DNA from 3 places in the Lelliottia sp. JS-SCA-14 genome. Region 3 is predicted to be linked to each of the others. Evidence: predicted binding sites of a transcription regulator. Region 3 holds the regulator's gene; each other region holds the start of a gene.

Region 1 (9,823 bases), on a different replicon from region 3:
AGAGACAGCTTGCTGGCTCTGTGCTTGCATGACAGCCCGCCCGGACGCCCAGGCCACACCCGGGCGCACCAACTGAACTGGCATTAAAATGAGAGTTAAACAGTCGAAAAATCAGTCACTCAGGACTCAAAACCCGCCGCTTGCCAGCCTCCTGTCCAGGATGAAAAACGGCTCTCACCCGCGCAAAAAAGTGTCTTACAAGAGGTTCAGGCCTGTGCGGGCACAGCATCCGCGGCTGCGGGGCGGCCGCGCGTCAGCGCAGCATTCCCCGGGCGCCGCAGGCGCGCGAAGGTGTTCCCGGCACGAAAGCCAGCACCCTGCACGGGAGCACGTCAGGACACCGGAGAAAACAAGGGCGGTCACACCGCCCTTCCCTGCTCAGTCCAGCGCGGCATAAATTGCAGCGCGTTCCGGGTGAGCATCAATAAAGTTCCATAGCTGTGCATCCCGGTTCATATACAGTTGCGTCAGCGCCGTAGAACCTGAAATGCGTTCACCGCAGGCGTGATGGTGGGCGCAGCGTTTAGTCATGGCCATCATGGTCAGAATGATCCCGGCCGCATCCGCGCTCACGGTGCTGTCAAACCAGTTTTCATCATTAACCAGCAGCACACGGTCAGTATCGGGCATCATGTAGCCGCCACCGTTCGGCAGGCGGATAAAATGCCAGGCGCTGCAACTCAGCTCCGGCAGGTGCAGCTGTGCCAGCGCGTAAATCTGCATTTCGGCAACCATAAAATCGTCACCGAACATATACGGCATAAAAGACAGGCGATCGGTTTCTTCAACATTCAGGACAACTGCGCGGGTTTGAGTTTGCATTGTAAACCTCCGAAATCACATAGGCCGCGACACCGGGTAGTGCCGTGCATCCATAAAAGCCCGGCGTTAAAGCCTGGGATGCAAGGGCGCAAGGGAAGCCGCAGCCCGAGGGAGTGGAGGACGGGAGTTGAACGGAGAGAGAGCGAAACCTGAGCGAACGAACAACGGGAAAATCACGTCCGGAGTGACTGAGGGACCGGGTGACCGCCGCGGCGTAGCTTTACCCTTGTATCCCAGGCGGCCGGGCTACGATGGATGCACGGCACTACCCGCCACCGCACCGCGGCCACATATTTCAGTCCTCCCGGCATCGGCCGGAGGCGGGTGCCGGCATACAGCGGAGCCAGCGACATCCGAATCATTCCCGCCAGTCCGGGGCTTCCCTGCCCCGCCCGCTCAGTCTTTATTGTTCATGTTCAGGATCCCCCGCAGCTCCTGCCGGGCCAGTCGGACCGCATCGCGCAGGCAGTCCCGTTCAAACCACCGGCGCGGCGGCTCTCCCGGTACCCGCAGCACATCGGCCATCGGTGTCCAGGCCACAATCGTTTCAGTGAGTTCGTGGACAATCGTCACCCGAATGGCGCAGTAACGCGCCCCCTGGTTCAGGATCGCATCGAGCACCCGCTTTACCTCGTCAGGTTCATCTGTGCCCAGCCAGTTTTCATCGTCGCTTTCGTCCACCACCACCCGGAAATGACGGGTCTGCCGTTCAAAAATCCGGGGCATGACAAGCGGCGTCAGAGCCTGGCGGATCATCCGCGAGTCATTCAGCACCTGGCGGCAAATCGTCAGCACGGCACGGGTAATACACTCCCGCACGGCGGCAATTTCCGGATCATTCAGCCATTCCCCGGCAAATGGAAAGTTAATGCGGGCATTACTCCCTGGTGTCTCCGGCGCCACATAGCGGTCGCCATAAATCACCATTGAGGCTTCCGTTCCGCGAAGTTTCAGGGCGGCGGCATTCAGGCGCTGGCGCTGTAGCTGTGTCAGGCCGTTGCCGGCACTCAGGTTAATCAGCAGCGTCGCCAGTTCATCGCCGGTGAAACGGGCGAAGACATTCACCCAGCCCGGGCGGGCATCGGTCGCCACTTCGGCATTTTCCGGCCAGGCCTGGGCGCGTAACAGGTCGTTTCCGCGACAGGTCACTAGTGCGTCAAAGGTACATTCTGAAATCATGCTTCTTCTCCGTTAACCGTCACGCCGCCAGGCGGCGTGACAATTTGCCCTTAAGCTGCCAGCAACTCGCGCAGCAGCGCCACATCTGCAAACGCGCCATCGACATAATCGGAGGCGGGAAGCTCACAATCCGTTTCCATTTCCCGGATGGTTTTCAGCGCACGCTCGGCCGACTCACTGAGGGGCATAAGCACATCGGCAGGCACATTAATCGGGCGCGATTGTGATCTGACACCGTTTAGCAGGTTCGCAATAGTGTCAAAGGAAACACCGTCAGACTGGTGATCGCGCATCGGTAAATTGCCGATACCAATCAGCACTTCTGCGGCCTCGCTTTCGGTAATACCGTGCGCGCGCAACCAGCTTTTGATGCTTTCGGTCGTCCAGACCAGTAACGCAAGCGGTTCATCGGCAACAAATGCGTCCTTCAGTTCGCGGGTAAGTTCCTTTCGGGTTCCGTACATAGTTTTATCTCCGGTTAAGGTGGTTGCCGGGGGCAGTTCCCCGGCAGGGTTCAGTCTTTAAAGCAGGCGTCCAGCTCAAGGATTTCGTTATAGGCCTGCATAAACAGCACGTTGGCACGGCATAAGGTCTGACGGGCCAGGCGCTCTGCCAGTGCCTCAGAATCAAACCGGTAACGGCGTTCCAGCGCGTTCAGGGTGGTACGCAGGTCGCACATGGTGTTTGCCAGGCTCGCCACGTCCGTGCGGAGATCTTCCAGACCTGCATAATTCATTACGCGGCCTCCGGCAGATACGCGTCGTTAGCGGCGGGCTGGAGCATCGCGCGCGCAACAGCGGCAAGGCGATTCACCCCGGCCCGGTGGTACTCCGGCAGCAGCTCAATCCCGATGTAACGGCGGCCGGCCTGTGCGGCGGCGACGCACGTAGAGCCTGAGCCAGCAAACGGATCGAGAACGATGGCGTTCTTATGTGTGAAGCTCTCGATCAACGGTTGCAGGCTGGTGACAGGCTTTTCTGTCGGGTGGTGACGGTTGCCGGTGTACTTAAACTCCATCACATCCGGCAGCGGGTTGTCCGGCAGACGCGGACGGCCTTTTGCCAGCAGATAAGCGCACTCATGGCGGTAGCCGACATAGGCTTTTTTGGAGGAGTAGCTTTTGGTGAAGACCAGGTGGCCGACCACTTTAAACCCGGCGGCTTTCCACTCGGCCAGAAAACGGTCCACGCGGTTCCAGCCGTAGAAACTGACCATAAGCGAGTCGTCTTTGAGTACGCGATACATTTCGCGGCACGCCGGTTGTAACCATTCGTCGGTCACATCACCGGCGATCGTGCGCCCCTGGCGGTCGCGAAAGCCGACGAGGTACGGCGGATCGGTCAGAATGAAATCGACGGATTTGTTCGGGAATGTGGACATAATCTGGACGGAATTGCCCTGGATGAATCGTGACATAACAAGCCCTCCTGCGGTGGCATGGGGCGACAGGAGGGGACCCTTGTGGTCCCCGTTCCCTGCTGCCTGGGGCAAGTACGCAACGACCGGAGAAGGGTCAGGCCAACCGTGGAATACCGCAGCCGCATCTTCTGGCGGCGAGGATATGCCGCGAAAGTGGCTTGAAGGGCGCGCCTTATAAAATGCGGCTGGTTCGCGCAAAATATCACTGGCGCGGAACAGCCGCGGAAAAAACGCCCGTCCCTTAAACGACGGTCGTTGCACACTGGCACCAGGCAGTTGAAACCCCTCGAGGGGAGCGGGTAAAAAAGGAGCGCAGCGACATCCATTTTGTCGGGAAAAAGCGGTATCAGGCAGCCTCTCGCCTGATACCCTCCTTTTTATCGCCGGAAATAGCTCCAGTGACAGCCATACACATCGCAAATCCGGGGTGTTTCCTGTGACACTGTCACACACCACCGATCGAGAAACTTCAAATCCAGCAGGATGCGGGTTTCGACATCAGCCAGCGGAACCAGCGAGAAATAGCTCACCTCACCTTCAGGAAACCGCCAGCAGCAGCCATCCACTTCTTCCTCCAACATTTCCCACCATGTGCGCCCCATCTCCTGAACACCCCGTTCGGCCAGCTGTTCGCTGTCGGCGGAGATAATGTGGTGCGTATCGATTTCAGTTTCTGTCACCCGGACAGTAAAGCTGGCTAACCAGTTCATTGAGACCTCTGCTTTTTGCATACCTGTTCCGGGCGGGTTTCCCCGCCCTCCTCCCGGTCAGCCGCCGAAGTTGGCCACATTGTTGATAATCCACTCAGGACCAATAACCCCGGCGTAGCGCTCCTCTTCATCGCAGTCGATATCCTCCCAGACAAGCGAATCGATCAGTTCTTCCGTTTTTTCGCCCGCCTCGAAGTGACCGTACCCACAGAAGTCACAGCCCTGCCCGGCGTACCAGTGCTCAAGGGTGCAGTTGAACTGCTGGCTCATCTCTGCCAGAACGTCATCATTCGGTGCGCTCCACGGCGTATCGAAATCAATCTGGATGCATGTTTCGCTGTGGAAGGACACATTCAGCTCGTAACCGACTGGCCATTTCACGCCGAACAGCGCTATGTACTCGCTGTACGATGACGGAATACCTTCAAGCACCCCGCCGTTAAAGCCATTGATTTCGATATCCAGGCGTACCGGCACAACCATACGCAGGTCGAGCGGCTGTATTTCGCTCTCTTTCCCGTCACCTCGACAAAGTTTGTCCCACCACTCCCCGGCATCATTGCGCGCAAACATGCCATGCCAGTCGCTGTGCTTACGGTTGTAGAGAGTGCTGATTACGCTCTGCTGTTCATCATTCAGCGTTTCCCAGAGGCGATGCTGAATTCCGCTGTCGAGCCACAGCTGATGCAACTGGCTGCAGCTGGCCTCATCAAGCCGGATGCAGGTTTTCAGCAACCCGAACCAGCGGGTAAAGGCGAGGTTCTCAGGTGAAATGACGCCTCGGCCACTCGCGATGAGCGCCGGGTATGGCGCGTATTCGGACTCTTCCGTTACCTGCAACAACCCGGCAGCGCCTGCACAAAAGAGCTGTATGCCCTGCATAACGGCAATGCGATGCCACGGGGTAAATTCGGCATTGGCCAGACGATGGAGACGGGCAATGTCATCAGCATGGCCAGTGAAAGAAAGTCGGTTGCAGCACCAGTTAGGCATGTTTACTCCTCGGTTAAAGTTATCTCGATCCGGCTACGCCGTGACCGGGAAACAACCCGGGAGTAGAGCGGTGAAAACAAGGCCCCGACGCAAGCCGCAGCGCAAAGCATTCCGGACTGAATGTGCCGGAATGCTGCGAACGGGTGAGTACGGGAGAGCAACGTGCCTTGTTGGCAACGCGGCCCGGGTTAGTGTACAGGGCACGGCGTCAGCCGCTGCCAGGAGCCGGGAATAAAGTGGAAAACACGTCGCTGCAGGCAGGTGCGCCGACTACATGGCGCATCGGGGCGCGTCAGACAGGCATCTACGGAGTCCCGGCATACGGAGGTGCGGACAGGCCGGTTCACCGGCTTTCCTTAGCGGCCGCCGAAGGTGGCCAGTGAAAGAGCGATGCCGGAACGGCAGCTGCAGGCGCAAAAAATGGCTACGACCGCAGGTGCACTGCTGACGGGAAATTATCTGCGATGACTTGTCCACAAAGCAGGTCAGTAATCGGCAGGACAGCCTGTGGATAAGCAGCTGCAGAGTCCATTCCCTGCAGTGCGAACTTCACTGCTCACTATTCAACCAGTCGGTTGTGTCTGTTACCGGTTCGGTACAGGTCACATGCAGAGAACAAAGAGCACAGGAGAAGGTGTGATAAGAGCCGTGCAATACGCCATCTGACGGCATTGCACGCTCTCAGGACAGGAGATTTACAGCAGTTTCTTCATATTTTGCCGGAGGACATCCCGGCCAGTTGCGGGCTCCACGACGGGAGCGGCAGCTGCATCGATGTTTTCAGGCGGCTTCACCGGCGCCGCCTGACCCAGAAGTTTACCAGCCAGCAAACTCAGCTCATCGATTGTTGCCGGTGGTTCCGGCATGCTGGACAACAGTCGTGGAAAACGGCTGTCCAGATCATGCAGTGCGCACCCGGCTATCACCAGTTCACGGAGTAATGTTCCACGTTGCCGGCTCGAGGCATCATCAAGCAGCTGCGTCAGCAACGTTGAACTCTCATCGTCGTTCAGGATCAGATTAAAGCGACGCCGCTCAGCAGAGCCTGAATATTTCCCGGCTTTCCAGGAATAAAGAACATCAGCCCCCTCCCCCGCAGCTGCAGCCCCGTTACCGGACAACAGTGACAACAGGCCTGTCAGTTGCCCGGGCAACAGCGGGCTGACAAACAGTGATGCCAGTGCAGCCGGCAGCCGCACATCGATACGGTACAACACCGCTCCGGAAATTGCCGTGGCGCGCAGGAACTCACCGCGCAGCGGTTGGGAAACCCCCTCGATGGTTTCCCGGGTCTGCATGTCACGGCAGTCATCTTGATACAGGTAGAGCGAATATTTGCCGGCAGGCACAGTCAGTCCTCTTTCTGATAAAGCGCAATCTCACGAGCCAGGGCCAGTTGGGGATCGGAAATAATCTCGATGCGATCCGCTGCAAGTGGCCAGGCCTGGCGGATGGCCCCTTCAATCAACGGTGCGCCACCACCGGTAAGCAGCACGCGATTCACGCTTCTGAAGCGGGTCAGTTCACTGACAACCCGGGCACCCAGAGACCCGATTGCTTCTTCAATTTTGTCAATAACATAGTCAATTCTGGATGCATCATTAATGATGCTGTCGAGAAATGCACGATCTTTTCGCCCGCGAATAATCTGGTCTGCGATCAGCGGACTTGTTTCACTGTCTGCAGAACGCAGTGCTGCCTGCGCAGCCCGGGTGACCTGAGAAACCCCGACAGACGGGTCACCGTGCACGGCGCTGATATCTTCAAACTGACCCACAATGACACCGGCATCCAGCGTGGTGCCACCGAGGTCAATAATCAGCGTAGTCTCACCAGGTCCCGGCTTCAGTTCTGCCAGGCGGCTGAACGCTGCCGGCAAGGATTCCGGCATCACGATGACATCATTAACCGTGAAAGCCTCGCCTCTGTTGAGCTCGATGGCACGCAGCAGGTTTTCCTTTTTACGGCGGATGTTTTCCTCGTTTTTCTGACAGTCATGATCATAGTACTCGCTCAGTGGGAGTGTAACGGTCAGCGTCACAGGCTGTGGAGGCAGCCCACTGTTCAGTAAAGCATGGTGCACAGCAAGAAGATTAAGATCCCCGTACTGATACTCCACATTCGTGGTCGACACCGCATCCCGGCTTACGCTGTCCCAGGTGTATTTCAGTGCCCCTACCCGGTAGTTAAACGCCGTGCCACCGAAATCGACTTTCCAGCCATGACGGAAAGAATTTGGAGAGAGCGAAGTCTTCAGCTTGTCATCAGCAAACCAGGCCAGTTTTACGTTGGTGGAACCATCATCGCAGTAAACGTTCATCATGTTCCTCATTTTGGAATTTTAGTTGCGCTCAAATTGAGTTAAATGATACACCAAAAACCATTCATGTAAATATATTTAGCTCAATTTGAGCTAATCAAAACACCTAAAAATGATTAATATCGATATTTCAGCGTATTAATCAGCTCAATCTGAGCATCTTAAGGGGTCTGGAATAATCTCTACGCCCTGATATACTGGATAAATAAACAGTAATATTTTGAAGGTTGACTATGCTGCGATTCATCACACCGACATCCACTCCGGAAACCCAAACTGCACCACTCTATACAGAGTGCTGCCCGGCCGGCTTCCCGTCGCCGGCTGCCGATTACACCGAAGCAGAACTCGATCTGAACGACTACTGTATCCGGCGGCGCAGCTCCACGTACTTTGTCCGGGCCCTGGGTGACTCAATGAATGATCTTGGGCTGCACAGTGGTGATTTGATGATCGTGGATAAAGCGGAGCGGGCAATGCATGGGGATATCGTCATCGCTGAAATTGACGGTGAATTCACAGTTAAGAGACTGTTGCTGACTCCTCAGCTGGCCCTGCAACCGATGAACCCTGCCTACCCTACCCTTTACCCTGATCCAGAACATCTGCAGGTTTTTGGTGTGGTGATGTCGTTCATTCATAAAACCCGGAATGCAGGCTGATGTTCGCTCTTGCCGACGTAAACAGTTTTTACGCCTCCTGCGAAAGCGTTTTCCGGCCTGACTTACGCGGCAAACCCATCGTCGTTTTGAGCAACAACGATGGCTGTGTAATTGCCAGGAACGGGCCCGCAAAGCTACAAAATATAAAAATGGGAATGCCGTGGTTCCAGCTTAAACATGCCCAGCTCACGGAAAAGGTTCATGTTTTTTCCAGTAATTATGAGCTTTATGCGAGCCTGTCTAACAGAGTCATGGCCCATATTGAAGAAATGGCCCCCCGAGTGGAGCAATATTCGATTGATGAAATGTTTCTCGACATCAGTGGTATTGACAGCTGTATAGACTATGAGGTGTTTGGACATCAGCTGCGCGAACACGTCAAATCCGGGACCGGTCTGACGATTGGAGTTGGAGGTGGTCCCAGCAAAACGTTAGCTAAAAGCGCCCAGTGGGCTTCTAAGGAATGGCCACAGTTTCGTGGTGTTCTGGTCTTAACACCGAATAACCGTCGCCGTACCGAGAAGCTGTTATCGTTGCAACCTGTAGCGGAAGTCTGGGGTGTAGGAAATCGTATAGCGAAAAAGCTGGCCACAATGGGGATCACCACAGCACTGCAGCTGGCACAGGCGAATCCCTCTTTTATACGGCGCAACTTCTCCGTTGTTCTTGAGCGTACGGCCAGAGAGCTTAACGGCGAATCCTGCATCAGTCTGGAAGAAGCTCCACCGGCTAAACAGCAAATCATCTGCAGCAGATCGTTCGGAGAGCGAATTACAACGTATGAGTCGATGAGACAGGCAGTATGTCAGTACGCAGAGCGCGCTGCAGAAAAGCTCCGTGGAGAGCGTCAGTACTGCCGCCATATTTCGGTGTTCGTCAAAACATCGCCTTTCGCTATTAACGAACCCTACTATGGGAATGTAGCCAGTGAAAAGTTACTGACGCCTACTCGTGATACAAGAGACATTATTGCTGCAGCGATGAAAGCCCTTGATCGAATCTGGCGAGAGGGGCATCGATTTGCAAAAGCAGGAATTATGCTTAATGATTTTACACCGACGGGCATATCACAGCTGAATCTGTTCGATGAAGTTCAGCCCCATGCCGATAGCGATCAGCTAATGAAAGTGCTGGATCAGATTAATCATTCTGGGATGGGTAAGGTATGGTTTGCCGGCAGGGGGATTGCACCGGAATGGCAAATGAAGAGAGAGATGCTTTTTCCTGCATACACCACCCGGTGGAGTGATATTCCGATAGCGCGCATATCTTAAAATCATAGAATTTATATTTGGTTTAAGATTGTGGTCGAAAATCACCCACACTGGTGATTCAGATAGATCTACACTTTTCATGGCGGACACTATCCTATTAACCGCCACTTACCCTCACCTTAGTAACCAGACCGGCCTCAAGAATTTTTCCCTCCCCAGCGCCGTTTAACCCCCTTAATCGCCAGACCGGCCCTCGGGAGTTATGTCTGTCTCAGCACCGTTTAACCCCCTTAATCGCCAGACCAGCCCTCGGGAGTTATGTCTGCCTCAGCACCGTTTAACCTCCTTAATCGCCAGACCGGCCCTCGGGAGTTATGTCTGTCTCAGCACCGTTTAACCCCCTTAATCGCCAGACCAGCCCTCGGGAGTTATGCCCGCCTCAGCACCGTTTAACCCCCTTAATCGCCAGACCAGCCCTCGGGACTTATGCCCGCCTCAGCACCG
Region 2 (9,823 bases), 1.3 Mb from region 3:
GGGTTCACCCGCGGGGGTCTGCACGATAAATTCCTGCAGTTGCGGGCAGCTTTGACACAGGGCATTCATGTCGTAGCGGCTACGGTGGCGGTTACGCGGGTGTAATCCCGGCTTTTGGGCAGTCATGGCATTCTCCTTTTCACAGCGGCGTAAGATACCCTCTGGGGGCCCAACGGTAAATAACTCTCTTACCGCCACAACAAATCACTAAAAATCAGCAACCTGTATGTCTATGATCTGTCAATCATTTGTCAGTTTATATCGTTCAAAAAATAAGCAGATCACCATCAAATTTTTGCGCTAAATCACACTCTCTAACCTTCTAAACTTAATCTGAATCACCCATTGTCATTCAGACTCAGAGGATGTGATTATGAAAAAATACCTGACTCTCATCGTTGTGGCTGGCGCACTGGCCGCTGCATCGTTTCCCGCATGGTCCGTTCAGTCCCTGACGACCGATAACGACACCAGCCAGCTTCGCCCTGCCGGAACCGTTTCCGCCACCGGGGCCGCCAATCTGGACGATCTCCAGCATAAGCTGGCAGAAAAAGCCCGTGAACAAGGGGCGAAAGGGTTCGTTGTTGAATCCGCGAGCGGCGACAACCATATGTTCGGCACAGCCACCATCTATAAATAGTTCCCCGCACACCCGCTGCATCTGCCCAACAGGTGCAGTGCTTTCTCCCCCCCCTTCTTGACTGTGCGTTTTTTAACCCCATATTCATACTATGTGCTTCTACTTATCAGGAGACGGATATGGCATCCGGTTGGGCGAATGACGATGCAGTGAACGAACAGATCAACAGTACGATTGAAGATGCTGTTGCGCGCGTTCGCAGCGATTTACCGCAGGGTGAAAGTTTGGTGGAGTGCGAAGAGTGTGGCGAGCCTATCCCTGAGGCGCGACGTAAAGCCATGCCAGGCGTGCGGCTTTGCATCACTTGCCAGCAGAATAAAGATTCAAAAAATACTTCACACTCAGGATATAATCGCAGAGGATCTAAAGACAGCCAGCTACGTTGACTCTTCTTTACCTAAACCGAAGCGGCAAGCAGTTAGCTTTACGCTCACGCTTTTTTCAACATCGCGTGGCAAAACGTGCCCTCTTCACCTCGTCTGTAAAGCGAAGCGACAAGAACTGTAAAACGACTCTCTGAATTTATTAATAATCAATAAGTTATTTGTCATTCAATTTTTTTGAGCAACGCTGTCAATTCTCTTCGATTTTATCTTTCGCGAAAAACCGTGATACTTATCACATCGACGGAACATCGTCCCCTTAACAGAATAACCTGCGAGAGATTAACTATGAAAACCATCAAATATGCTGTTGCCGCTGTTGCCCTGTCTGCTCTGTCATTTGGCGCATTCGCTGCGGAATCTGTGACTTCTGCTCAGGCGCAGAACATGAATAAAATCGGTGTGGTGAGTGCAGAAGGCGCGACCACGCTGGACGGTCTGGAAGCAAAACTGGCTGAGAAAGCGTCAGCTGCGGGTGCAAGCGGATACACCATCACCTCTGCTAACACCAACAACAAACTTAGCGGTACTGCGGTTATCTACAAATAACCCAACGGATTATGCTCCATCGCTCGCTACACCCTCTGGCGAGTTGCTCCAACCCTCATTGACCCTGTTGTTGTTACCCTTTGTTTGCCCGTCCTCACCGGACGGGCTTTTTTTTATCTAAAAATACTGCGCCACGCGCGCCAGCCCAGCCTCAACGGAATCCGTCTCCCCTGTCGCCATCAGACAGCACGCCATCTGTAGCTTCAGTGAATGCGGTACCGGCTCAATTCCGGCGAGACAGCGCTCGGTCCAGCGGGCCGTGGTTTCAGCATCTTTCGCCGTCGGGAGCACCACTTCGCCCGGCGGCTCTTCACTGCGCTCGAGCACCACACGTGTGCCCTGCTTGTCGATCAGCGTCATCTGCGGACAGCGCTGCGGATTGGCGTAGGCTTCGCCTTCGGTGCCGTGCATCAGCAGCCCTTTACCGCCAATATCGGCGAAGAAGCCCGCCACGCGAGTGACATACTCCGGGTGCGAAACGCTCGACAGACGCAGCGCAGCATCTTCCGCAAACGGCGTCGCCAGTTTTGCCAGAGTGTGCGCGCTGTTACGCACGCCCATCCGCCAGCGCATATCCAGCTGTTTTTCGAGCGGCGGACAGAGTGCGCTGACCGGAATAAAGACCGGGTGATGACCTTCGAGTTTGGCCTGTGCCTGACCGGCATGGAGAGTGGGCGCAATGCCCATTAATTCAAATATGGTTTCTGTCAGTACGCGCGTCGGATCGGCGCTGACGCCGTGCACCACCACCGGAAAGCCCAGCTTGTTGAGCAGTACCGCCAGCAGCGGCGTGAGGTTCGCCTGTTTGCGCGCTCCGTTATAGGTCGGGATCACAATCGGCATCGGCTTTGCCACAGGCGGCGTCAGTTGCAGGGTTTGCGCCTGCATCGCCTCGTAAAACCCGCGCATCTCCGCTTCGCCTTCGCCTTTAATGCGCAGGGCAATTAAGATGCCGCCCATCTCCAGCTCCGGCACATCGCCGTTCAGCATGTGGGTGTACAGCGCGCGGGCAGTTTCCTGATCCAGATCGCGGGCGTGATTTTTCCCGCGGCCTACCTCTTTGATAATTTTGCGATAATCCACGACATTTCTCCTGGCAACATCATAGACACACTATAGCCCTGATAAAGCCATCAACGATAGTGTTGCTTATTTTCTGCCGGGACTACGGCGTCTTGCGCCGGGCGCTTTTTTCCGCGCGGCCACTACTTGCGTCGGACGCTTTGTCACTTCCGGCACGTCGGGCTGCTCGATCGGGAATACCGGCAGTGCGTTGAGCAGGCGCTGGCCGTAGTTTTTGGTCAGCAGACGTCGATCATAAATGACGATTTCGCCCCAGCAGCCGTGGCTACGGATCAGTCGCCCCACCTGCTGAATCAGGTTGAAGGACGCCGCGGGCAGGCTTTGCACTTCGAACGGATAGCGGTTGAGGCTTTTGAGCCACTCGCCTTCGGTGATCACCACCGGGCTGTCGATCGGCGGGAAGGCGATTTTATGGATGTGCACCTGGGTCAGGTAATCGCCCTTCAGATCCAGACCTTCTGCAAAAGACTGCAAGCCGACGAGCACGCTGCGCTCGCCGCCGTCAATGCGCTTGCGATGGGTTTCCACCAGCCGGTAGCGCGGCTGATCGCCCTGCACGAGCAGCAACAGACGCAGGTCGGTGACATAGGTTAAAAACAGCTGCATCGCGCGGTTGCTGGCGAACAGCACCAGCATGCCGGGATATTTTTTGCTCTCGACCTGCTCGCGGAAATAGGCGGCCATTTCGGCAATGTGCTGCTCTTCGTGCTCCATCAGCGGCTCGTGCTGCATTTTTGGGATCACCAGTTTGCCCTGCTCGCAGTGGTTAAACGGCGAATCCAGTGAGACAAAACGGTCGCCCGCTTTCTCTTTCAGACCGCTCATCTCCTGCAAACGCGAGAAGCTGTTCAGGGAACGCAGCGTCGCGGAGGTAACGACCACGTGCGGCACGCTGCGCCAGATCAGCTTCTCCAGCTGATCGCTGACGCGAATGCCCACGCAGTGGAAGTAGAGATGAATTTGTCCGTCTTTGGCGTCCCGCGTCGCCCACTTGGTGACCGGCGCGCCGGAGGCCTGAGCCATCGACGCCAGCCGCCACAGCTTGCTTTGGCTCTCAAACATGCTCAGGGCGCGGTTCATCTGCAGCAGCACGCGATGCACGCGCACCACGTCATGGGTGCCGGTTTTTTCGCTGAGATCGTTGAGGAACATCTCCGCCAGCCCGCGCAGTTTTTCCAGATGCTTCGCCAGCTGTTTGCAGATCTCCATGATCTCCTCCGGCAGTTCGCCCATCGCAAAACGATGTTCGGCCTCCTGAGTCGCAGGCAGATAAAGATCGAGAATGGTGTTCAGCGAGGCGATTAACGCGTAAATCTCTTCGCAATGGGCACTCAGCCGCTCAGGCACCGCCAGCGGCGGCGTGGTTTTGGGGCGGAACTGCTCCATGCAGGTGGAAATCAGCTTGCAGAACAGATCGAGCTGCAGACGAAACCACGGGGCGGTGATCTCCGCGCTCATTTCTAAGGCATCGCGCGCCACGTCCGGCAGATGGTGTCCTTCATCGAGGACCAGTAAGAGATTTTTCGGGTCCGGCAGGACCGATTCGCTCTCGAGCGCCGCCATCACCAGCGCGTGGTTAGCCACCACCACTTCCGCTTCCTGAATTTCACGACGCGCGACGAAGAACGGACATTCGCGGTAGTAATGGCAGTTGCGGTTCAGACAGCTGGCTTTATCGGTGCTCAGTCGTCGCCACAGGTCATCGCTGATGGCTTTGTCCGTGTGATCGCGCAGGCCGTCCCACTTGTAGCCGTCGAGATCGACTTTGAGCTTCGCGCACAGCTCCTGCTCGGCTTTGTTGTTCGGCGTGAGGTCATCGTCGAGGAACGCCAGCAGATCCTGCTGGGTCGCTTCGGTGCTGGCAAGCCCCGCCAGATTGCGCGGGCAGACGTAACGTCCGCGTCCAAACGCGGCGGTGAAGCGCAGCTTAGGGATGATTTTGCGCAGCAGCGGCAGGTCTTTGCTGTAGATCTGATCCTGCAATGCCACGTTGGCGGTGCTGACCACCAGCGTTTTTTGCTCTTCGCGAGCAATCGCAATGCCAGGAATTAAATAGGAGAGGGTTTTCCCGACGCCGGTCGGGGCTTCAATCGCCAGATGCCGTCCGTCGTCTCCGGCGAGCGTCTTCGCCACATCGGCAATCATCTGCCGCTGCGGGGCTCGGGGAATAAAGTCGGGGATCTGCTGTTGCAACGCCTTATACCAGGCGGCAATTTGCGCTTTGAGCGCAGCGGTTAAAGCCATCGGGGAACCTGAAATACTGTATAAACAGCCACTATTGTGGCACGTTCGCGGGGTTGTCGCAAAAAGAAAAGCCCGGCTTTGGACTGACCCCATAAAGTTGGACAGTTCATGTTAAGCGGCTATCGGGGTCTGGGTTCGGTATTCTACCGGACTCAGGCCTTTTAATTTCAGACTGATCCGCTCGTTGTTATAGTAATGGATATAGTCCTCTATCGCCTTCCTCAGTTCATTCAGATTGCTGAACCTGTTCAGGTAAAAACACTCCGATTTCAGTGTGCCGAAGAAGTTCTCCATTACCGCGTTATCCAGGCAGTTTCCCTTGCGTGACATGCTTTGTGTCATACCCTTCGCCTTTAACTTTGCCTGATAACCTGCCATTCGATATTGCCAGCCCTGATCCGTGTGCAGCAACGGTGCATCCTCCGGTTCGAGCACTGAGAATGCATCATGCAGCATCGTATTAACCATCTCCATCACCGGCCTTTCCGACAGGCTGTATGAGATGATTTCCCGGTTAAAAAGGTCCAGCACCGGCGACAGGTACAGCTTTTTACCCTGCACCGAGAACTCGGTGACATCCGTGACCCATTTTTCATTGGCTTTCGATGCACCGAAGTTCCGGCCCAGGATATTGGGTGCAGCCTTGCCCACCTCACCTTTCCAGGCACGATATTTCTTCACCCTTATCAGAGAGCGGAGCGACAGCTCTGCCATCAGCCGCTGCACTGTTTTATGGTTTACCAACAACCCTAGTTTTCTCAATGAGAGCGTGATCCTGCGGTAGCCATAACGCCCTTTGTGATAGTGGTAAATCTCTCTGATTTTGTCTTTCAGCCCGGCATGCCTGTCCACTCGCTTCAGCGCATTTATATTGTGATACCACGTACTGCGGGACATGCCCGCTGCACGCAGAAGATCACTGAGCGCATACTTCAGCCTTAGCTCACTGATTATTGCGGCTTTCTGCCGTTTTTCTCGCTTTGAACTAAGGCCTTCAGCTTTTTTAGGTAGGCATTCTCTGCGCGCAGGTAACGAAGTTCAGCCCGCAACTCTTCGGGAGATAACTTTTCCAGCGCCGCATCGGTAAGTGGAGGTGTTTTTTTGGGTTTTGTCATGTCCTTGCTCCGGCCAGGTTTTATGCTCAGAAGTCCTTTTTCACCTGCGTCTTTGTAGACATTCACCCAGTGCCGGACAACGGTTTCAGTGGAGATATTAAACCGTGCGGCAGCTTCGCGCATCGAAAGTTCTTCAGCGAGAACAGTGCGTACGACAGCAATCCGGAACGCCGGAGAATGGCGGTCATTTTTCCAGGTAATGCCATCAATACCGTGGAGTTGCCAGGCTCTTACCCAGCGTCGCACTGATGTTCTTTCAACACCAAAACGTTCAGCGGTACGATGTGTTCCATCTTTTCCGGCAAGGTAGTGATTGACGACAGCTAATCTGGTTTCGAGGGAATATTTTGGCTTTGCCATAAAAAACTGCACCTTACTCAGTTGGGTGTCCAACTTTTAGGGTGCAGTCCACTTTACGGCCGGGCTTCCAGATTACTGCGCTGAAGCAGGTTTACGCGGGCGGCGTCGGCGTTGGCCTTCACCTGCGGGTTTCGCTTCCCCGCTGCGCCATGGGTTTTCCCCGGCGGGTTTGGCATCACCGGTGCGACGCGGCGGTTTGCCTGCGGCTTTCGGTGCGCCACCTTCTGAACGGCGCGGCTGTTGGCTACGACCGCCAGCGCCCTGTCCACGACCACCGCCGCCGCCACGCTGCTGGCGACCGTTCTGGATCGGCTCCGCTTTGATGGAAGCATCCACTTCATAGCCTTCGAGGGCGATGCGTGGGATCTCTTTTTTCAGCAGACGTTCGATGTCGTGCAACAGTTTGTGTTCATCGACGCAAACCAGAGAGAGCGCTTCACCGGTGGCCGCCGCACGGCCGGTACGACCGATACGGTGAACGTAATCTTCCGGGACGTTCGGCAGCTCGTAGTTCACGACGTGCGGCAGCTCTTCAATGTCGAGACCGCGCGCGGCGATATCCGTCGCCACCAGCACGCGAATGTCACCGGATTTGAAATCAGCCAGCGCACGGGTACGTGCACCCTGGCTCTTGTTGCCGTGGATGGCCGCACTGCGGATGCCATCTTTGTTCAGCTGTTCTGCCAGGTGGTTAGCGCCGTGTTTGGTACGGGTAAAGACCAGCACCTGCTGCCAATTGCCTTCGCCAATCATCTGGGAGAGCAGTTCCCGCTTACGCTTCTTATCAACGAAGTGAACGTGCTGGGTGATTTGCTCAGAGGCGGTGTTGCGACGCGCCACTTCGATTTCCAGCGGGTTACGCAGCAGTTTTTCCGCCAGACCTTTGATCTCATCAGAGAAGGTGGCGGAGAACAGCAGGTTCTGACGACGCGCAGGCAGTTTTGCCAGCACGCGGCGAATATCATGGATAAAGCCCATGTCCAGCATACGGTCCGCTTCATCCAGCACCAGGATTTCAACCTGATCCAGTTTGACCGCATTCTGATGTTCGAGATCCAGCAGACGGCCCGGCGTGGCGACTAAAACGTCAACGCCGCTGCGCAGTTTCATCATCTGTGGGTTAATGCTCACGCCGCCGAAAACCACCAGCGAGCGAATGTCGAGGTAACGGCTGTATTCACGCACGTTCTCGCCGATCTGCGCGGCAAGTTCACGGGTGGGGGTCAGGATCAGCGCGCGTACCGGGCGACGGCCTTTGGCGTGCGGCTCTTTCTGAACCAGACGCTGCAGCAGCGGCAGCGTGAAGCCTGCGGTTTTACCGGTGCCGGTCTGGGCACTGGCCATCAGGTCACGGCCTTCCAGCACCGCAGGGATCGCCTGCTGCTGGATTGGGGTTGGCTCAACGTAGCCCTGCTCTGCAACAGCGCGCAGAATTTCAGGGTTCAGGCCAAGGGTATCAAAAGACATAAAAACTCCGAACCGCCCCGACCGTCACAGGTGTAGTTTTCAGGGAGATAAGACGAAACGAGTAGGACAAAAACCACAATGTCGCGAAGCAGCGGAGTGTAGCAGGTTTTGTGACATGGCGCATAAAATATCCCTCTGCGATTCATCAGCGAAATATTGCTCCACCCCGACTGGACAAGGTGAAAATTCAAACATAATCTTAATCAATCGATTGATTAATTTTTAATGACGCCATGAATCCAACTCCGACGACCACCAAAGGTGAACAGGCGAAAAGCCAGCTGATTGCCGCCGCACTGGCCCAGTTCGGCGAGTATGGCCTGCACGCCACCACCCGGGATATCGCCGCGCAGGCCGGGCAGAACATCGCCGCCATCACCTACTATTTTGGTTCGAAGGAAGATTTGTATCTCGCCTGCGCCCAGTGGATCGCCGATTTCATCGGCAGTCGTTTTCACGATCAGGTAGCCGCCGCCACCGCGCTGCTGAGCGAGCCGTCATCGGATCGCGCCGCCATTCGCCAGCTTATCCTGAACGCCTGCAACAACATGATCGCCCTGCTCACCCACGACGATACCCTGAACCTGAGTAAGTTTATCTCACGCGAGCAACTCTCGCCGACCGCCGCCTATCAGCGGGTCCACGATCAGGTGATTGCCCCGATGCACACCCATCTGACGCACCTGATTGCGGCCTACACCGGGCGCGATGCGAACGACACACAGACCATTTTGCATACCCATGCGCTGCTCGGCGAAGTGCTTGCTTTTCGCCTGGGCCGGGAGACCATCCTGCTGCGCACGGGCTGGACACAATTCGATGAGGAAAAATCCGCGCAGATTAGTCAGGTCATCACCTGTCATCTCGACCTGATCCTGCAAGGTTTAACGCAAAGGAGCCTGGAGTCATGAAAAAACCTGTCGTCGCCATCCTGGCGGTGGTTGTTGTGCTGGCAGCCGGGATCGGCGGCTGGCTGTGGTATCAGAGCCAGCAGGATCGCGGCCTGACGCTCTACGGCAACGTGGATATCCGCACGCTGAATATGAGCTTCCGCGTCGGCGGGCGGCTGGAGTCCCTTACCGTGGACGAAGGCGACACGATCAACGCCGGTCAGACGTTAGGCCAGTTGGATCAAGCCCCGTATAAAAATGCGCTGATGCAGGCCAAAGCCAGCGTGTCGGTTGCTCAGGCGCAGTATGACCTGATGCTGGCGGGCTATCGCGATGAGGAAGTGGCGCAGGCCGCCGCCGCGGTGAAACAGGCGCAGGCTGCATTCGATTACGCGCAGAACTTCTACAACCGCCAGCAGGGGCTGTGGAAAAGCCGCACCATCTCCGCCAACGACCTGGAAAACGCCCGCTCCTCGCGCGATCAGGCTCAGGCGACGCTGAAATCAGCCCAGGATAAGTTAAGCCAGTACCGCACCGGGAACCGCCCGCAGGATATCGCCCAGGCGAAAGCGAATCTTGAACAGGCTCAGGCGCAGCTGGCGCAGGCCGAGCTGGATCTGCACGACACCACGCTGGTCGCCCCGTCCAACGGCACGCTGATGACCCGCGCGGTTGAACCCGGCAGCATGTTGAGCGCAGGCAGCACCGTGCTGACGCTCTCCCTCACCCGTCCGGTGTGGGTGCGCGCTTACATTGATGAACCGAATCTGAATCAGGCCCAGCCGGGGCGCGAACTGCTGCTCTACACCGACGGACGGCCCGATAAGCCGTACCACGGGAAAGTCGGGTTTGTCTCCCCTACCGCCGAGTTCACGCCAAAAACCGTTGAAACGCCGGATCTGCGCACCGACCTCGTCTATCGCCTGCGCATTATCGTCACCGACGCCGACGACGCGCTGCGTCAGGGGATGCCGATTACCGTGAAATTCAACGATGGGGACCGACATGAATGATGCGGTTATCCAGCTCAACAATCTGGTGAAACGCTTTGCGGGCATGGATAAACCCGCCGTCGCACCGCTGAACTGTACA
Region 3 (9,823 bases):
CAGCTGAATGTTCCCGGCATTTCCGGTCCGGTCGCGGCCTGGAGTATCCCGGCGAACATTGGAGAGCTAAACCTGACGCTGACCAGTATCGTCGACAAACAAACGAACGTCTTCGCGCCGAACGTGCTGATTCTGGATCAGAACATGACGCCATCGGCGTTCTTCCCGAGCAGCTACTTCACCTATCAGGAACCGGGTGTAATGAGCGCCGATCGCCTGGAAGGGGTGATGCGCCTGACGCCTGCGCTGGGTCAGCAGAAAATTTATGTGCTGGTCTTCACTACGCCGCAGGATCTCACCCAGACCACGACGCTGGTGGACCCGGCCAAAGCCTACGCCAAAGGCACGGGCAATGCGGTGCCGGATATTCCGGACCCGAAAGCGCGTCACACCACGGACGGCACCCTGAAACTGAAAGTGAGCACTTCCTCTGCCTCCAGCGTGCTGGTCGGCCCACTGTTTGGCTCATCCGGCCCTGGCCCTGTGACCGTAGGTAACACCGCCGCTCCGGCTCCGGCCTATGCCGCACCGGTCGCCGCTGCGCCTGCTGCTGCCCCGGCACCGGCGCCTGCTCCGGCGAAGAAAGCCGAGCCGATGCTTAATGACACCGAAAGTTACTTCAATCGCGCCATCAAAGAGGCAGTTGATCGCGGCGATGTAGACAAAGCGCTGAAGCTGCTTGATGAAGCTGAGCGTTTAGGTTCGACCACTGCCCGTTCCACCTTTATCAGCAGTGTAAAAGGCAAGGGGTGACCGTCTCCCCACAGTGCTGATTTTGTCAGTAGTTTAGTGCGCCTGAGTGGGCGCACTTTTTTTTGTGCGGCAAAAAGCTGTTGCACCGCTGTTGCGATAATGATCGCTAAACCGCGTTTGGCCGCCCCCAATCTGCTTTTCTGCGATACAATAGCCAGACGTTATGTATCGGAGAGTCTGGCATGTCACACCCTGCGCTAACGCAACTGCGTGCGCTGCGCTATTTTGAACACATCCCCGCGCTTGACCCGGAACAGCTGGACTGGCTGCTGCTGGAAGATTCCATGACGAAACGCTTTGAGCAGCAGGGGAAAAAAGTCACGGTCACGCTGATTCAGGAAGGCTTTGTCGCGCCTGAAGACGTCGCCAGTGAACTGCCGCTGCTGCCGAAAGAGGAGCGCTACTGGCTGCGCGAGATTTTACTCTGCGCCGACGGTGAACCCTGGCTTGCCGGGCGGACGGTGGTCCCGGAATCGACCCTGTGCGGCCCGGAACTGGCGCTGCAACAGTTGGGTAAAACCCCGCTGGGACGTTATCTTTTCACGTCGTCTGAGCTCACCCGTGATTTTATTGAGATTGGTCGCGATGCAGACCTGTGGGGACGCCGTTCCCGCCTGCGCTTAAGCGGCAAGCCGCTCATGCTGACAGAACTCTTTTTGCCTGCATCGCCGTTGTACTAAGAGGATTTGAAAATGGAGTGGAGTCTGACGCAGGACAAGCTGCTGGCTTTTCACCGCTTGATGCGCACCGATAAACCCATCGGCACTTTTTTGCTGCTGTGGCCAACGCTATGGGCGCTGTGGGTCGCCACCCCTGGTTTGCCGCCGCTGTGGATCCTGGCGGTGTTTGTGGCCGGCGTCTGGCTGATGCGTGCCGCGGGCTGTGTGGTGAACGATTATGCCGACCGCAAATTTGACGGTCACGTGAAACGCACCGCCAACCGCCCGATGCCGAGCGGCCAGGTCTCGGAGAAAGAGGCCCGCACGCTGTTTGTGGTGCTGGTATTACTCGCTTTCCTGCTGGTCTTAACGCTTAACACGATGACGATTCTGCTCTCGGTGGCGGCGCTGGCGCTGGCGTGGGTTTATCCGTTTATGAAGCGCTATACCCATCTGCCGCAGGTGGTGCTGGGCGCGGCCTTCGGCTGGTCGATTCCGATGGCGTTCGCCGCCGTCAGTGAATCTGTACCCTTAAGCTGCTGGCTGATGTTCCTCGCCAACATCCTGTGGGCGGTGGCGTATGACACCCAGTACGCGATGGTCGACCGCGATGACGATCTGAAAATTGGCATCAAGTCGACGGCGATTCTGTTTGGTCGTCACGATAAGCTGATCATCGGAATTTTGCAGGTCGCCGTGTTAGGGCTGATGGTGCTGATTGGCTATCTGAACGCCCTGAACTGGGAGTTTTACTGGTCGGTGCTGGTGGCGGGAATGCTGTTTGTGTATCAGCAGAAGCTGATTGCGAACCGCGAGCGCGAAGCCTGTTTCAAAGCGTTTTTGAATAATAACTACGTCGGGCTGGTGCTGTTTTTGGGGCTGGCGATGAGTTACTTTGCCTGAAAAAAAAGCCCGGTGGCGCTACGCTTACCGGGCCTACATGTTGTGCTAAATCGTAGGCCGGGTAAGGCGAAGCCGCCACCCGGCTTTTTTATCACTCGTCCTGCGTCGCACTCTCAATCGTCAAACGAACGTCAGACGTAATCAACTCCGCCAGCATCTGGTAAACCCGCATCGTCTCTTCAGGTTCCGCATCGCTGATATAGCCTTCATCACGCAACGTCAGCACCAGAGAGCTAAACACCGCTTTATCGAAGAACTCAGGCGCGTTAATGCCGTGCAGCACGGACAGACGCTGAGCCAGGGTGCGGCTCTCTTTTTCCAGGGTTCCACGGTTGATGGACGGGTTCGCGCTCAGCAGCCAGAAGGTGATGGCGTAGCGCTGCAGCGTCTCACGCGCACCGGCTGCCAGCAGCTGCAGGGTACGGGAGCGTGACGGATTGATATGCAGCTCATCGTCTTTCACCGCGATCAGGCCCTGACGCAACAGCTCGGCGGTCAGTTTATCCAGCTCGACGGCCAGCTCTTCGTTGCTCCAACTCAGGAACAGCTCAGCTTTCAGCATCGGATAGAGCGTCTCAACGTGACGCAGCAGTTCCTGACGGGAAATGCGGCGGTGCTGAGTGATGATCGCCGCCATCAGGGACGGCAGCATCAGCATATGAGCGATGTTGTTGCGATAGTAGGTCATCAGCACCGCCTGCTCACGCGGCAGAATGATGATGTCACCGATCGTATCTTTCTCGACTTCGAACTTATTCATCTGCAGCGCGTGGTCGATCAGCTGACCGGCGGTCGCAGATGGAACGGTAGAGTCGGCGGAATACGGGACATTACGCATAATGTCCAGGTAGCAATCGAGCTGTTCGGTCAGCTGTTCGCGCGTCAGAGAACGTTGACGAGACGCCAGCAGCGCCGTGACGCACAGGTTCATCGCGTTAGCCGCACCGGCGTTGTTAATACGCACCATCAGATCGGCGGCGATGTTATTCACCGTCGGCGTCAGCCAGGCTGGGCGAATCGCTTCGATTGGATCGATAGACTCGCGCCACTCGGGAACGTGCTGATTCAGGTAGGTCATCAGCGGCAGCGGTTCGCCAAAGTTGACGTAGCCCTGACCGAGATTGCGCAGCTTGCTCAGGCCTTTCAGCATCTGAGGCAGGCTCTCTTTCTCTTTGGTCGCGCCGCGCAGCTCTTTGGCGTAAGTGCCCACTTCCATCACGTGCTCGTAACCGATGTAGATCGGCACCAGCGTAATAGGGCGCGTACCGCCGCGCAGCATCGCCTGAATGGTCATCGACAGGGTGCCGGTTTTCGGGTCAAGCAGACGGCCCGTACGAGAGCGGCCACCTTCGACGAAATACTCAACGGAATAGCCGCGGCTGAACAGCTCGCCCAGATATTCGCGGAACACCGTAGAGTAGAGCTTGTTGCCCTTGAAGGTACGACGAATAAAGAACGCACCCAGACGGCGGAAAATCGGGCCGGCTGGCCAGAAGTTCAGGTTGATACCGGCGGCGATGTGCGGTGGCACCAGTCCCTGATGATAAAGGACGTAGGACAGCAGCAGATAGTCCATGTGGCTGCGGTGGCAAGGCACATAGACAATTTCGTGGCCGTCGTGGGCCAGCTGGCGCACGCGCTCGGCGTTGTGGACGTTAATCCCCTGATAGAGACGGTTCCAGGTGAAGCTCAGGATACGGTCGGAAAGGCGGATCATCTCGTAGGAGAAGTTGGCCGCAATCTCTTCCATCAGGGCAATCGCGTTCTGCTGGGCTTTCTCGTGAGAGATTTTCTTGCTGCGCGCTTCGTCTTCGACGGCGCGAGCAATGGCTTTCGAGGCCAGCAGTTTGTTGAACAGATCCTGACGCGCTGGCAGGCGCGGGCCAACGGCCGCCAGACGCTGACGGGCGAAGTGCATACGCGCCACGCGTGCCAGTTTCTGCGCAATGATCTTATCCGTGCCGTGCTCATCCGCCATGCGGCGCAGCGAAACGGAAGGGGAGAAACGCACAAAGCTGTCGCGCCCCAGCCATGAGACGGCAAAGAATTTCTGAATGCCGTTCAGCATGCGCAGCGGCGGATTCTCTTCGCCTTTCTGACGTCCAGGACGACGACCAAACATCACCGACACCGGCACCATCTGGACATCCAGGCTGGGGTTGCTGCGGTGCAGATCGAGGTAGTCATGGAACAGCTTAATCGACTCTTCTTTCGGCGTGTAATAGGTGAACACGCGCGGCCCGCCGTGAATAAACACGTAGCGCGGCAGCAGCGTTCCGTCGACCTCAAGGGGTTCGAGCGGATCGGGTAAGTCGTGCGCCAGACACTGGGCGCGCAGCGTCAGTAAGTCTGCCTTCGAGTTATAAGGCAAAACGTACATAATTGGGCGCGAGGTATCGAGCCCTAATTCCAGCGCGGGTTCCGCCGGGATAGACTTACTTTTTACCAGGACGCTTAATGGTAAATTAAGTAATTTGTAGTAAATTCGTGGCCAGCCGGACATAAACGATGTAAAGCCTCTGGTTAATAATGCAAATGCGGCGCAAGGATAACAGAAAGCGCGCAAAATTTCTGTTGTTACCGGTCATACTTCAGGCTGCATGGCAATGCGCTACAGCTATAGTTACTGACGCTAAATCTAAGAAAAGGTTCTTTTAATGGCCAATAATACCACTGGGTTAACCCGAATCATCAAAGCTGCCGGATATTCATGGAAAGGTTTCCGCGCCGCATGGATCAATGAAGCTGCTTTTCGCCAGGAGGGGGTTGCCGCCGTCGTCGCGGTAATCATCGCCTGTTTCCTCGATGTTGATCCTATTACCCGCGTGCTTCTCATTGGTTCAGTCCTTCTGGTGATGATAGTGGAAATTCTGAACAGTGCTATCGAAGCGGTGGTGGATCGCATCGGGTCTGATTTCCACGAACTCTCGGGCCGCGCAAAAGATATGGGCTCTGCCGCTGTGCTGCTGGCGATTATCATCGCTGCCATCACCTGGATCACGCTTCTTTGGTCACATTTTCGATAAGCCTTCAGGAATCGAATAAGTCTCTGGTTTTTTGTGCAGTTTTTGATTCCAAAATCACCTTTGACTGTATATACTCACAGCATAACTGTATATACACCCAGGGGGCGGAATGAAAGCGTTAACGGCCAGACAGCAAGAGGTGTTCGATCTTATTCGGGATCACATCAGCCAGACGGGAATGCCACCAACGCGTGCGGAAATCGCGCAGCGTCTGGGCTTCCGTTCTCCAAATGCCGCTGAAGAGCACCTCAAAGCGCTGGCGCGTAAAGGCGTCCTTGAGATTGTTTCGGGTGCGTCACGCGGCATTCGCCTGCTGGTGGAAGAAGAAGAGGGTCTGCCACTGGTGGGCCGTGTCGCAGCAGGTGAGCCTCTGCTGGCACAGCAACACATTGAAGGGCATTATCAGGTCGATCCGGCGATGTTCAAACCCAGTGCCGATTTCCTGCTGCGCGTCAGCGGGATGTCCATGAAAGACATCGGCATTCTGGACGGCGATCTGCTGGCAGTTCACAAAACCCAGGATGTGCGTAACGGCCAGGTTGTGGTTGCGCGCATCGACGACGAAGTGACCGTGAAACGCCTGAAAAAACAGGGCAACACGGTACAGCTGCTGCCAGAAAACAGCGAGTTCTCCCCGATTGTGGTCGATCTCCGCGAACAGTCTTTCTCCATCGAAGGTCTGGCTGTGGGCGTGATCCGCAACGGCGAATGGCTGTAATGTCTCTCTGACAGGCTGCGGTCTTTCCGCAGCCTGACTGTCTCTTATCTTTCCCGGTACTTTCTCATGTCTCTGCTGACTCCCTCAGACAAGGCATTGTGGCGTCTCGCGCTGCCGATGATTTTCTCCAATATCACCGTTCCCCTGCTCGGGCTGGTCGATACGGCGGTGATTGGCCATCTGGATTCCCCTGTTTATCTCGGCGGCGTGGCCATCGGCGCAACGGCGACCAGCTTCCTCTTTATGCTGCTGCTCTTTTTACGTATGAGCACCACCGGGCTGACGGCCCAGGCGTTTGGCGCTAAAGATCCGGTTCGTCTGGCTCGTGCGCTGGTCCAGCCACTGATCCTCGCGCTCGGCGCAGGGCTGCTGATTGTTTTGCTGCGTACGCCGCTAATCGATCTGGCTCTACACGTCGTCGGCGGTAGTGAAGCCGTGCTCGAACAGGCGCGACGGTTCCTTGAAATCCGCTGGCTCAGCGCCCCGGCGTCGCTGGCTAACCTCGTTTTGCTCGGCTGGCTGCTCGGCGTACAGTACGCCCGCGCGCCGGTGATCCTGCTGGTGGTGGGAAACCTGCTCAATATCGTGCTCGATCTGTGGCTGGTGATGGGCCTGCACATGAACGTGCAGGGGGCCGCGCTGGCGACGGTTGTCGCGGAATACGGCACCTTCTTCATCGGCCTGTGGATGGTGAAACGCGTGCTGGCGATGCGTGGCATCACACTCGCGATGCTGAAAACCGCGTGGCACGGCAATATCCGCAAACTGCTGGCGCTTAACCGCGACATCATGCTCCGCTCGCTGCTGCTGCAACTCTGCTTTGGCGCGCTGACGGTATTCGGCGCGCGGCTCGGGCCGGAGATCGTGGCGGTGAACGCGGTCCTCATGACCCTGCTGACCTTCACCGCCTACGCGCTGGACGGGTTTGCCTATGCGGTTGAAGCCCATTCAGGGCAGGCGTACGGTGCGCGCGAAACGGGGCAGTTGCAGGAGGTGTGGCGGGCGGCCTGTCGGCAGTCGGGCCTGGTGGCGCTAAGCTTTGCGCTCGTCTACGCTTTGTTCGGAACGAATATTGTGGCGCTCTTAACCTCGCTGCCTGAGCTGCGCGAGCTGGCAAATCACTACATTCTCTGGCAGGTCGTTTTACCGGTGGTGGGGGTGTGGTGCTATCTGCTCGACGGCATGTTTATCGGTGCGACGCGCGGGGCCGAGATGCGCAACAGCATGGCGGTCGCGGCGGCCGGTTTTGCCCTGACGCTTTTCACGCTGCCCTGGCTTGGCAATCACGGTTTGTGGCTGGCCCTGGCGGTGTTCCTCGCTCTGCGCGGCCTCTCTCTGGCGGTGATCTGGCGGCGCCACTGGCGCAACAATACCTGGTTTGCGTAGTGGCTTCGTTTGACGAAATGGTTAAAGATTCTGAATCTCTCAACGTCTGCCAAATCCTTATCTACAATTAATATCACGTCCAGCAGAAATGAACGTAACGGACGACACGAATTTTACGTGATAACCGAACGATGAGGATATGATTATGAATAAAGACGAAATCGGCGGTAACTGGAAACAGTTCAAAGGTAAAGCGAAAGAACAGTGGGGTAAACTGACCGATGATGACGTGACCGTCATTGAAGGTAAACGCGAACAGCTGGTCGGTAAGATTCAGGAACGTTACGGCTACGCGAAAGATCAGGCGGAAAAAGAGGTCGTTGACTGGGAAAAACGCAACGACTACCGCTGGTAACAGAGTTCTACCCGTTGTACACGGAAGTACAATCCCTGAGGGCGGCTTAACAGCCGCCCGCTTTGTTTTTAGCGCGGTTTTTTCTTCACTAAAATGGAGTGATCGTGCTGGCACTCGCCCTGATGGCGACAGGCTTCCACTTCGACACACGCCGAGCACAACCCGTGCGCTTCAATCACGTTATGGCGCAGGGCAAAGCCCATTTTCGCCGCCAGCGAATGCATGATGTCTTCCACGCCTTCCGCCCCTTCTTCTTTGACCGCACCGCAGCGATCGCAGATAAACATGGCTGAAGTGTGCGTTGGCTGATCGAACAGATGGCACAGCACATAACTGTTTGTCGACTCAACCTTATGCACAAACCCTTGTTCCAGCAGGAAATCCAGCGCACGATAGACCGTTGGCGGTTTCGCCTGGGGCTCGCTTTCGCGCAGCAGGTCGAGCAGATCGTAGGCGCTGATGGCACCGCGCTGCAGGCTCATCAGACGTAACACTTCAAGGCGCTGCGGGGTCAGGCGCACATTGCGTTCAGCGCAGAGCTTTTCAGCTTGCGCCAGCAGATCTTGCATCGTGGTCTTGTCCATGTCGCACCTCGGAGTATGGAGTCTGGAAACCCTCACTTTACCATGTTCTGCTGAAAACGCCGAGATCCGCCACGGTGTGCTATACCTGACGCATCGAAACAAGGGAATAAACAGAATGAAAAGACCTGACTGCATCCGACACTGGCGCGACGTCGAAGGTGCCGACGATTCGACTTACCCGGACAGTGACGAACTCTTCGCTATCGGCGCGCCGCTGGCCCGAAAACTGGGGCTGGGGCGGATCGGTATTCACCATGAACGCCTGCCGCCGGGCCGTCGCACTTCCTATCCCCACGCCGAAAGCGACGAAGAGGAGTTTATCTTCGTGATTGAAGGGCATCCGCAGGCATGGATTAACGGTTATTTATGGAAACTTGAGCCGGGCGACAGCGTCGGTTTTCCGGCCGGAACCGGGGTCTGCCACACCTTTATCAACAACACCGAGGAAGAGGTTCGGCTGCTGGTCGTGGGTGAGGCGAACAAAAAACACAACCGCATCTATTACCCGCTCAATCCGGTGTATGCCGCCACCCGAGAGGACCGCTGGGTGGACCATCCCCCGCAGTTTTTTGGCCCGCACGACGGAAAACCTGGGCGAAAATAATTTCCTCTTCTATAAATATTGAGGGCCGTCACAAATTACAACAGGCCAACCGGAAGATTTAACTTAAGGAAATAGCGTGTCTTTTTGATGTTATTCACAGCAATAGTTCGTCCCTGTTTAAGAGATAACAGGGTTGTTAAATAACAGACTATAAAACGAGCATACTGTGAAAAAACATTTAAAATTTTCGGTGGTTAGCATCGCTGTCTCCCTGTTTGTGGCAAACGAGGCGTCCGCCGCTAATACCTGGGCAGAAGCGCGTAGTGACGCGATGGGTGGTACGGGCGTTGCTTCGGGCAATTACGGTAGTGGAGCCTTCATAAACCCGGCGCTGCTGGCAAAGGCAAAACCGGATGACGACATTACCGTGATTCTGCCTTCGGTCGGCGCGCAGATCACCGACAAAGACAATCTGCAGGATCAGATCGACGATATCAGCGATAAAGTCGATCACTACGACAATGTGATCAACAGCCTGACACCGGCTGAGATCATCGCCAATCCCTTAGGATCCGTGAACCAGTTCCAGAGCGCGGCGAAAGATCTTGCTGACGAACTGGACGATCTGAAAGGCAAAACCGCCCGCGCTAACGCCGGTGCCGGAATTGCGGTCAGCATTCCCAACCATGTTCTGGCGGTTGCCTTTGTGGCAAAAGGCTACGCCCACGCGCGCGTCAGCTCTTCCATCGACCAGCAGGATATTGATTATCTGCGCAGTATCCAGAACAGCAAACTGGTGGCCGGAAGCGTCGCGCTGGATGCTGCCCTGAATGGTTCGGACCAAATCACCAAAAACCTCAACTCCACCGCGTCTGGCCGGGCAGCAATTGTCTCG

Evidence for each region. Region 3 encodes LexA, which represses DNA repair genes until DNA is damaged. Its sites were predicted from a motif close to TNCTGTATGTACATACAGNA; they were not measured.
Region 1: a site for LexA is predicted at 7,639-7,658, ahead of umuD (translesion error-prone DNA polymerase V autoproteolytic subunit). Genes of this name have one in related genera too.
Region 2: a site for LexA is predicted at 4,914-4,933, ahead of dinG (ATP-dependent DNA helicase DinG). Genes of this name have one in related genera too.

The regions. Positions count from the first base shown of each region.
Region 1 covers NZ_CP141607.1:993-10,815, reverse strand. The annotation lists gene U9O48_RS22900 (antirestriction protein) at 379-822, opposite strand; gene U9O48_RS22895 (hypothetical protein) at 1,219-2,001, opposite strand; gene U9O48_RS22890 (DUF1380 family protein) at 2,052-2,465, opposite strand; gene U9O48_RS22885 (hypothetical protein) at 2,516-2,737, opposite strand; gene U9O48_RS22880 (DNA methylase) at 2,737-3,417, opposite strand; gene U9O48_RS22875 (hypothetical protein) at 3,798-4,151, opposite strand; gene U9O48_RS22870 (DUF1281 domain-containing protein) at 4,188-5,123, opposite strand; gene U9O48_RS22865 (plasmid partitioning/stability family protein) at 5,819-6,472, opposite strand; gene parM (plasmid segregation protein ParM domain-containing protein) at 6,475-7,443, opposite strand; gene umuD (translesion error-prone DNA polymerase V autoproteolytic subunit) at 7,677-8,105, shown strand; gene U9O48_RS22850 (Y-family DNA polymerase) at 8,105-9,379, shown strand.
Region 2 covers NZ_CP141606.1:1,576,260-1,586,082, reverse strand. The annotation lists gene rlmF (23S rRNA (adenine(1618)-N(6))-methyltransferase RlmF) at 1-126, opposite strand, end outside; gene mcbA (DUF1471 family periplasmic protein McbA) at 374-640, shown strand; gene U9O48_RS07465 (DksA/TraR family C4-type zinc finger protein) at 760-1,026, shown strand; gene ybiJ (DUF1471 family protein YbiJ) at 1,312-1,572, shown strand; gene ybiB (DNA-binding protein YbiB) at 1,690-2,655, opposite strand; gene dinG (ATP-dependent DNA helicase DinG) at 2,722-4,899, opposite strand; one part of gene U9O48_RS07445 (IS3 family transposase) at 5,011-5,897, opposite strand; one part of gene U9O48_RS07445 (IS3 family transposase) at 5,897-6,374, opposite strand; gene rhlE (ATP-dependent RNA helicase RhlE) at 6,447-7,841, opposite strand; gene cecR (transcriptional regulator CecR) at 8,075-8,752, shown strand; gene hlyD (secretion protein HlyD) at 8,749-9,744, shown strand; gene U9O48_RS07425 (ATP-binding cassette domain-containing protein) at 9,737-9,823, shown strand, end outside.
Region 3 covers NZ_CP141606.1:323,953-333,775, forward strand. The annotation lists gene malM (maltose operon protein MalM) at 1-753, shown strand, start outside; gene ubiC (chorismate lyase) at 936-1,433, shown strand; gene ubiA (4-hydroxybenzoate octaprenyltransferase) at 1,446-2,315, shown strand; gene plsB (glycerol-3-phosphate 1-O-acyltransferase PlsB) at 2,407-4,818, opposite strand; gene U9O48_RS01500 (diacylglycerol kinase) at 4,973-5,341, shown strand; gene lexA (transcriptional repressor LexA) at 5,451-6,059, shown strand; gene dinF (MATE family efflux transporter DinF) at 6,126-7,445, shown strand; gene U9O48_RS01515 (CsbD family protein) at 7,591-7,800, shown strand; gene zur (zinc uptake transcriptional repressor Zur) at 7,869-8,384, opposite strand; gene U9O48_RS01525 (cupin domain-containing protein) at 8,500-8,988, shown strand; gene traF (conjugal transfer protein TraF) at 9,155-9,823, shown strand, end outside.